2 regions of the Halobacillus amylolyticus genome follow, and region 2 is predicted to be linked to the other one. Evidence: predicted binding sites of a transcription regulator. Region 2 holds the regulator's gene; the other holds the start of a gene.

Evidence for each region. The regulator Rex, encoded in region 2, represses fermentation and respiration genes when NADH is low (regulators of the CRP and FNR family bind a similar motif). The targets are predictions, from matches to a motif close to TTGTGAAATATTTCACAA.
Region 1: cydD (thiol reductant ABC exporter subunit CydD) is a predicted target of Rex. The motif match lies at 2,302-2,319, and genes of this name have one in related genera.

The regions. Positions count from the first base shown of each region.
Region 1 covers NZ_CP095075.1:2,467,137-2,471,853, forward strand. Annotated here, with positions in the region: gene cydC (thiol reductant ABC exporter subunit CydC) at 1-541, opposite strand, end outside; gene cydD (thiol reductant ABC exporter subunit CydD) at 538-2,271, opposite strand; gene motA (flagellar motor stator protein MotA) at 2,583-3,404, shown strand; gene motB (flagellar motor protein MotB) at 3,379-4,134, shown strand; gene MUO15_RS12705 (DoxX family protein) at 4,439-4,717, opposite strand, start outside.
Region 2 covers NZ_CP095075.1:2,198,320-2,203,036, reverse strand. Annotated here, with positions in the region: gene MUO15_RS11285 (ABC-F family ATP-binding cassette domain-containing protein) at 1-909, opposite strand, end outside; gene moaC (cyclic pyranopterin monophosphate synthase MoaC) at 1,057-1,539, shown strand; gene MUO15_RS11275 (redox-sensing transcriptional repressor Rex) at 1,552-2,196, shown strand; gene MUO15_RS11270 (hypothetical protein) at 2,232-2,417, opposite strand; gene MUO15_RS11265 (MDR family MFS transporter) at 2,586-3,998, shown strand; gene MUO15_RS11260 (DUF4305 domain-containing protein) at 4,289-4,492, opposite strand; gene MUO15_RS11255 (CPBP family intramembrane glutamic endopeptidase) at 4,494-4,717, opposite strand, start outside.

The DNA.
Region 1 (4,717 bases), 270 kb from region 2:
GCCTAAGGGCAAATAAATATGGCACTACAAACCCTGTAATCAGCAGCCCGCCAAGGAGAACAAGCGCGATGGAAATAGAATAAAAAACGGTAAATACGATCGTACTTAGGAAGACAATCACGAGCACGATCGGCGGGTAAAATACGCGCAGAAAGAAGTTTTGCAGGCTCTCTACATCTCCTACAATCCTGGCAAGCAAATCTCCGCTTCGATACTTCTGAAAAATACCCGGCGCTAGTGGTTCCAATTTTTCATAAAAAGAAACTCTCAAATGGCTTAGAATCGTAAACGTAGCCCGGTGGGAGAAGTAGCGTTCGGCGTAACGACTGATTGCTCTAACGAATCCTAGCAATTTGACGATGGAGACGACAACAATAAGGGTATAGAGCGGTGGAATGAGGGCGGCTTTTGACACTAAATAGCCACTGGCTCCAAACAACCCGACAGCCGTGATTCCAGCCAGAAATCCGAACAGGATGGAGAGAAGAATGTCTCTTTTCTCCCTAACCACGAGCTTCATGACAATAGCTAAATCCTTCATGACGCGTCACTTCCTTGTTGAGCAGATACCATGTTCCGATATTCTGAAACGGACTGAATTAATTCATCATGCGTTCCTTGACCAATCAATTTTCCATGATCTAACAATAGGATGTTGTCCGCCCGTTTAATCGTGTGCAGCCTGTGTGCTACTGTAATTACTGTTGAGGTTTCCGACAATTCTTTAATCGATTCTTGTAAAATTCGCTCCGTTTGTAGGTCGAGACCTGTTGTTGGCTCATCAAATAAAATCACAGATGGGCGTTTCAGGAAGGCTCTCGCAATCGCAACCCGTTGCTGCTCACCCCCAGAAAGTCCACGGCCCGCTTCACCAACAGAGGTATCGAGCCCATTTGCAAGCGTCTCAACCAAACCAGAAAGTCCGGCTTTGCTGGCGGCTGCTTCAATTTCAGCTCGTGAAGCCCCGCTTTTACCGCCAACCGCAATATTCTCAGCAATCGATCCGGAAAATAAATAGGGATGCTGGGAAATATAACTCAACTGGTCAAACCACTCTTGCTCTTTGTAACTTGACAGAGGCTTACCTTCAACAAGCATCTCGCCTTCCGTTGGGTTCACAAGTCCAGCCATCATATGAAGCAAGGTTGTCTTCCCCGCCCCGCTCCTTCCAACAATAGCAATTTGACTGTAAGGAGGAATGCTCGTCTGAATATGATTTAACGTAAAACCGTCTTCCCCATAGCTAAAAGCTAAATTCCGTAATTCAATTACAGGGGGCTTTCCATCGCTTTGCAACTCTTGCTCGCCCCATTGCACCGCCTGTTCAGGTTCTTCCAATTCATCTGACACTTTCTTCGCTGCTCCCGCACTTCCTCGCCCTGTATGGAAGGCACTGCCTAAATCCTTTAATGCCGCAAAAAACTCAGGAGCCAACACTAATATAAAGAACGCCGTAAAAAAACTGATACTTTCATAGACAACAAGCTGAATGGCCACTTCAAGAGCAATCAATCCGATACTCAACATCGAAATTAGCTCGAGCATAAAAGAAGAAACGAACGCGATCTTCAGCACTTCCATCGTCGCTTCCCGAAAGTCGATACTACTTTCGCGTATTTTCCCCTTTTGACGTACGGAACGTCCAAACAACTTTAATGTCGTTAACCCCTGTAATGTATCCAAAAATCGTCCTGAAAAAGCGGCAAGCTTATCCATTTGCTCCTCTGATTTATCCTTTGTTTTCATACCAATGACAATCATAAAAAAAGGAATAAACGGGGCAGTCACAATAATAATTAATCCTGAATTAAGATGTTGGATAAACACAACGATTAAAATCATTAGCGGAACAATCGTTGACTGAATGATCTGGGGAATATAGCTGCTAAAGTATGGATCCACTTCATCCACCGCGTCCATGAGCACGCTTACCTTCTGCCCAGACTGACCCTTCAGTGATGCCTGAACAGGGTTTCTAGAAAACTTACTTAATAGCGATGCTCTGAAATCGCGCTTTGCCTTAGAAGCTATTTTTACACCTGTACGCCCGTTCATATGTGTAAGCCACGTTCTTACAATGATCACTAGTAATAATCCGACTAATAGTGGGATTATCCCTGCAAACGACTGACCCTCTAGGTAAATCCGATCGACAATAGCCACAAAGAAATAGGCTTGTCCAATAATCATCGCACCGATACATACAGCGGAGACGACTAGCAGTGTAATCATGTTTCTTTGTCCGAAAGCCATTTTACTCAGATGTTTCATAGCCCTCACTATCTCCCAACTCAAAGTAATTAGTGAAACATTTCACAATACCTTTATTATAATAGACTTTCTGCCAAAGATCTAAAGTTGAGACTGACCTTTTTATGACAGTTTAGCACGTTAAATTTACTTTACCTACTTTAAAAAACCTATCAATTGAACGATAAAGTAAATATAGTGTTCATTATAATCCGCTAAACGGTTTTAGCCTGATCCATGGGTCAATCAATAGGAGTGTATGTGTCCGTGCTCCCAACATTCAACCAAGAACTTTTTATATCACGTTACAAAAATAATTAAGAGGTGAAAAAATGGATAAATCAACGATTATCGGCATCATCTTAAGCATAATCGCGATTAGTGCAGGAATGGTATTAAAAGGGGTCAGTTTAGTCGCCCTCATTAACCCAGCAGCTTTGCTCATTATCTTTTTAGGAACAGCTGCGGCTGTGTTGATTGCTTTCCCCATGAGCACGATTAAGCGTATCCCTGCCCTTTTCAAAATTTTATTTAAAGAAACGAAAGCACATGACTTCAACCAGTTGATTCAGATATTCACGGAATTAGCCGACTTCACTCGAAGGGAGGGTTTGCTCGCCCTGGAGCAGCGAATCGACGAAATCGACGATCTTTTTCTAAAATCAGGTCTGCAATTAACCATTGATGGACAAACACCTGACTTCATTCGGGATGTACTAATTGAAAAAATTGATGCTATGGAATACAGGCACCAAAAAGGAGCAGCTATCTTCACCCAGGCTGGTACCTATGCTCCAACACTAGGGGTGCTTGGGGCAGTCATCGGCTTGATCGCTGCGCTGGGAAATATGAACGACACAGAAGCTTTAGGACACGCCATTTCAGCAGCTTTTATTGCCACACTATTTGGTATCTTCTCAGGGTATGTCCTATGGCACCCTTTTGCAAATAAACTTAAAGAAAAATCTAAAAGCGAAATTCAATATAAATACGTAATGATCGAAGGGGTTCTGTCAGTTACAGAAGGCGAATCTCCCCTCGTTGTCAAAGATAAATTAAGTGCCTACCTGTCTCCATCTGAGCTCGTTAAATTAAATAAAAATGAGGGAGCAGAACAGGAGGATATCGATGAGAAAAAAGAAACGGCAGGATGAAAACCATGTAGATGAATCTTGGCTCATCCCTTACGCTGACATGTTAACATTACTTTTGGCTCTGTTCATTGTTTTATTTGCCTCAAGTGAAATTGATGCACAAAAATTCAAAGAGTTCTCTGAAGTGTTCCGTAACGAATTTAGCGGCGGGCAAGGCATTATGGAGCATCAAGAAAGTCCGATTGAGCCATTAAGCGTGACGAATGAAGAGGAAGAGAAAAATGAGGAAGAATCCAAAGAAGAATCTCAAACAAAAAACGGAGCGCTTTTACCTTTAGAATCGTTGCAGAAAGAGATAGAAGGTTATATCGCCGAAAATCAATTGACTGGCGAATTAACAACCAACTTATCTGAGAGAGGCCTCCTAGTCGTCATTCTCGACAATGTATTTTTCGATTCCGGCAGTGCGCAAGTGAAAAGCGGGGGCGTCAATATCGCCAAGGACATATCGGAAATTCTACACACAAGGTCACCACATGAGATTGTCATCAGCGGGCATACCGACAACCGCCCCATTAATAATAGTGAATTCCAGTCCAACTGGGAATTAAGTGTAATGCGCGCCGTCAACTTTATGAGCTTACTTTTAAATAATGATAGGCTAGATCCGCTGCTCTTCAGCGCAAAAGGTTACGGCGAACACCGTCCAGTCGCCCCGAATGATACATCACAAAATCGACAGAAGAACAGACGAGTGGAAGTGTTAATTCTTCCAAACTCAAATCCATAACAACTTTATTCTGCCCAAAATGAAAAGGATTCCTACCTAAACGAGAAAGGATTCTACCCAAATAGCCGATGATTCTATTCAATTTCCGGTGGATTCTCACCAAATGGAAAAACATTCTACCCAAATGCTTATGCAGGCAAAATGGATCTGTCCATCCAGGACAGATCCATTTTAAATAGTAAGACATATTTCAGTTACAAACAAGCGCACCTAGACTTTATATTATCGCGACTACATACAGTGGTTTAAAGAAGAGGGCACTCGTTTTTCAATGCCCTCGTTTATCAGGGGAGTCCTTTAGAGGTTATACCACTGCCTTTTGTTGATTTGAATTCTTAGATAAGATTTGATCGACCGAAAATAATGTACTCCCATTTATCATGAGATAGATGGACATTGCCAGAAGGGTAAGGTCTAACTCAAAACCAGCTGCTTGTCCAGTTCCAAGTAATCCATTCGTAAATTTAACTTTAATGATAGCAACGGTCATAATCACCGCGAGCAGTAGAGATAAAAACCTCGTCCCTAAACCAAGGACTAATGCGACTCCTCCAATGAGTTCAGTAAAGGCGACTACATACGC
Region 2 (4,717 bases):
CATTTTCTCGAGTTGTTTCCTTCGGCTTTGTGCACGTTTACTAGTTGTCGCACGGACAATATTTTTCTGGACAAATTCTTCCATTCGTTTAATTTCAGATTGTTGTTTTTCAAAATGTTTTAATTCAAGTTCGTAGTCGGCTTCTTTCTTTTTTAAATAATCACTGTAGTTGCCGTGAAATTTCTTCGAACCCTGGTGAGCAATTTCATAAACAGTGTTGACGATTTCATCTAAGAAGTAGCGGTCGTGAGAAACGATGACAACGGCCCCTTCATAGCCTTGCAGATAGCCTTCTAACCAGGAAAGTGTCTCTATATCCAGGTGGTTGGTCGGCTCATCAAGAATGAGAATATCAGGCTTAGTCAAAAGCAGTTTACCGAGGGCTAGGCGCGTTTTTTGACCACCACTTAATGAAGTAATTGGTGTACTCCAATCGAAGTCGTGGAAGTTCAGGCCGTTGAGCACAGCTTTAATCTCCGCTTCATATTGATAGCCGCCAGATCGCTTGAAATAATCCTGTTTTTCATCATAACTTGATAGCAGTTTCTGATAAGTATCCTGGTCTTCCATAAGCGCCGGATCAGCCATGTTCGTCTCCATCTTCCGCAATTCACTCTCTAAGCGCTTTAGATAAGCAAACACACCTTCCATCTCAATCCAGATTGATTGTTCGGAATCTAGTCCGGTATTCTGTGCTAAATATTCCATAGTGACATCCTTGGGTTTAAAAATATCACCAGAATCATGGCTCATTTCCCCAGCCATCATTTTAAGAAGGGTACTTTTGCCCGCTCCATTTCGCCCAACGATGGCGATTCGATCGTGCATTTGTACTTCTAGTTTAATATTCGATAAAATTAACTCAGCCCCAAAACGCTTTGTTAATTGATTCAATTGCATGAGAATCATGTCGTTTCACCTCAATGCCATAAGTGTATCTTATATAGGTTAACAGTAGCAAGGCGAGAGTCCCCTGCTTGTAACGACTTCCAGTTGATTTTTTGATAGAATAGGAGTACTGTTTGATTAACTGATTTGAGCAAAAGGAGCCTATACATGTCTGAGTTTACTCATTTTAATGACCAAGGGCGCGCGAAGATGGTCGATATATCTGAAAAAGGTGATACCGTACGTACGGCTGTTGCTAAAACAAGTGTTGAAGTGAATAAGTCGATTTATCATAAGATCACGAATCAAACGATGGCTAAGGGGGATGTGTTAGCTGTCGCACAAGTAGCCGGGATTATGGCAGCTAAAAAAACGTCTGATTGGATTCCTATGTGTCACCCGCTCTCGTTAAAAGGGATCGACGTGAACTTTGATTGGCAGGTAGAAGATACGTATCAACTGCTGATCGAAGTTCAGGTGAAAACAAAGGGGAGCACGGGGGTAGAAATGGAAGCGTTAACCGCTGCTTCTGCAACGGCGCTAACCGTGTATGATATGTGTAAAGCTGTAGACAAGGGGATGGTCATCGGTCCGACCTATCTCGATGAGAAAACAGGTGGGAAGAGTGGAGACTATCGCAGAGAAGATTGAGGAGGTGGAGAAATGGATTCAGAACATACGAAGATTCCACAGGCAACGGCCAAGCGATTACCGCTATACTATCGTTTTTTAAATAACTTACATGGCCAAGGGAAGCTTCGGGTATCGTCAAAAGAATTAAGTGAAGCTGTGAAAGTGGATTCAGCTACGATCCGCCGCGATTTTTCCTATTTCGGAGCCCTTGGGAAAAAGGGCTATGGCTATAATGTGGAATATTTACTTTCCTTTTTTAGAAAGACCCTGGACCAGGACGAAACAACTAAGGTTGCATTGATCGGTGTTGGAAATCTTGGAACAGCCTTTCTAAACTATAACTTCACGAAAAATAATAATACAAAAATAGAAGTGGCGTTTGATGCCAATCACGATAGAATAGGGGAAGAGGTAGGAGGTGTGCCAGTTCAGCACATCGATGATTTAGAGAAGCATATGGACGGAATTGGTGTAGCGATTTTAACCGTTCCTGCTACAGCTGCACAAGGAATTGCAGATAGACTGGTAGAAGCAGGGATATCTGGTGTACTAAACTTCACACCTGCCCGCATCACTGTGCCTTCCAATGTCCGTGTTCACCACATTGATCTAGCCATTGAGTTACAAGCACTTGTCTATTTTTTAAAGCATTATCCTTTAAATGAAGAAGACTAAAAGAGACCGTTTGGTTGCGGTCTCTTTTTGCTTTATTACTTATTTATTAGAGCCTTAACTCCGAGATAAAGTAGTGCTAAAGCAAAAACAATGATCGCTATTCCACCTATTATAGAAAAAAAGCTAGCGACCTCTGCGGTGATAACAGCTGAGGTTGGAATATTAGCTAAGGCAAAACCAGCCAGAATACAAGCTAAATAAAGTGTAGCTAAGTGATACATAATCGCCCCTCCTTCATTGATACTGTATGAAGATATTTATTTTAAGTGATTGCTTAGCTAAAGATGAGAAGCATTACCCACTTTGCCTTCCATTTTATTGGTTAAGCGGAGTGGTGGAGGGGTATAGTGATAAATAGTTCGGATGTCGAAATAGTAGGGAGGGGTATGATGAGGAAGTTGCCGCACAAGTGGTTAGTCGTAGTTTCTGTCCTGTTTGGAACCTTTACTGTTATTTTAAATAACAGTATGCTTAACCCTACGTTGCCAAGATTTATTGATATTTTCAATTCTAATGCCGTGTCTGTAGGCTGGATCTTGACAATTTTTATGGTTTCCATGGGAATGACCATGCCGCTAACCGGTTATTTTGGAGACCGCTTCGGTAAAAAGAAAGTGTACATGGTAGGGTTATGTATCTTTATCATAGGCTCTTTATGTGGAGTATTCTCACAAACGCTTGGAATGATTATTTTTTCTCGAGCGATTCAAGGAATGGCTGGCGGTTTAATGATGCCTATCGCTATGGCACTCATCTTCAATTCCTTTCCACGTAATGAACGAGGACTGGCTGTAGGGGTGTACGGGGTCGCAGCGATGGTCGCACCAGCCATTGGACCGACAGTCGGAGGATTGATCATCCAGTTTTTAGACTGGCCCTGGTTGTTTGCTTTTAATATTCCATTTGGTTTAATTGGGCTTATTTTATCTTCTAAGTTTCTTGAACGTACGGAAACGAATCCAACGAAGCGGTTTGATTATATCGGCTTTCTGATCATTACACTCGGAATAGGGTCTATTTTATATGCACTTGGCAGGGGACGCAGTGTTGACACATTAGTGGACCCATTGAATATTGTTCTTGTAACAGGTGGACTGTCAGCGCTTATTCTATTTGTGTTCTATGAAAACAGGCAGGATGATCCTTTGCTTAATCTGTCTGTCTTTAAAGTACCAACGTATACAGTGTCGATTTTAGTCACTTCGTCTGCTTCGATTGGATTGTTTTCAGGGATTTTTTTACTGCCTTTACTTATCCAAAATGTGTACGAGTTATCCGCGGTAATGACAGGATTGTTGTTTCTTCCAGCGGCGGTGGCAAGTGGAATATTTATGTCGATCGGAGGACGCTTGCTTGATAAAAAAGGGCCCAAATATGTCGTGCCACCTGGGCTTGCCATCATGGCAGCGGCAACCCTTGGTCTCGGCATGCTGCAGTTATCTACACCATACTGGTTGATCCTGGCTCTTAATACGATTCGCGGCTTAGGCATGGGAATGGGCAATATGCCTGCCACGACTTCAGGGATGAATGCAATTCCTGAATCGCTCGTTGCTCAAGGGTCAGCTATGAATAACATTATTAGACAAATTTCATCTTCGCTCGGCATTGTGTTTTTTTCGATTTATTATGAAGTGAGGCGGGCACAAATTGCAACGGCCCCCGATATAGATATGCAAGCAGCTACATTACAAACATTGAATGAAGCGTTCCTAGTCTCGGCAGGGGTGTTGATCCTAGCGATCCCGTTTTCATTTATCCTAAAAGGAGTTCAGGAGGATAAGCAGTCTGAACGTGTCTAAACGATGAAGCAAGACAAAAAGTAACGCTGTGAGCATAATGTAGAGCCCACGGCGTTACTTTTGTCTATTTTATCTTCACTTTTTTTGTCGAAGCATCCCGTATAAATACATATCATAGGCTCGTCCGTCTCATAAAATAAATTCCGTTGAGCTCCTTCATAGGTAAAGCCAAGGTTTTCATCAAACCGTATCGCCGGTTGGTTGTATTCATAAAACAGTTCTGAAAAGGTTGATCATCTAAGCTGAATTCGGTCACCTTCAAGCACAGGGTTCATGGAGCTCCTGGTAAGTTATTTTTTGTTGTTAGCTTTTTTTATTTTAATATAAGCAATAATTAGGCGGACGGTTACAGCGAAGTTAAAAGTGGCAATGAGTACAGGAAGCAAAGTCCTTATATTCCATACGGTTTCTTCCGCAGAGTGGACAGCAATTAAAGTAAATGCTGCCCCCATTGCGAAATAAAGAAAGGCCATAAATAAAGGAGAAATCCTCATACTACAGAAGGCCTCCAATGAAAATGGTTTGCAATTGTTCCTGCATGCGGCGAATTTCCTCTTCTGAAACGAAAAACTGTGTGATTACGACGAATGAATTCATTGCCATATGGGCAATGATCGGCGTAATAATGCTTTTTGTCTTCACATAAAGAAAGGCGAAGACAACGCCCATTGCGAAATAGACGAGTATATGTTCAAAGTCGAAGTGAAACGCACCGAATA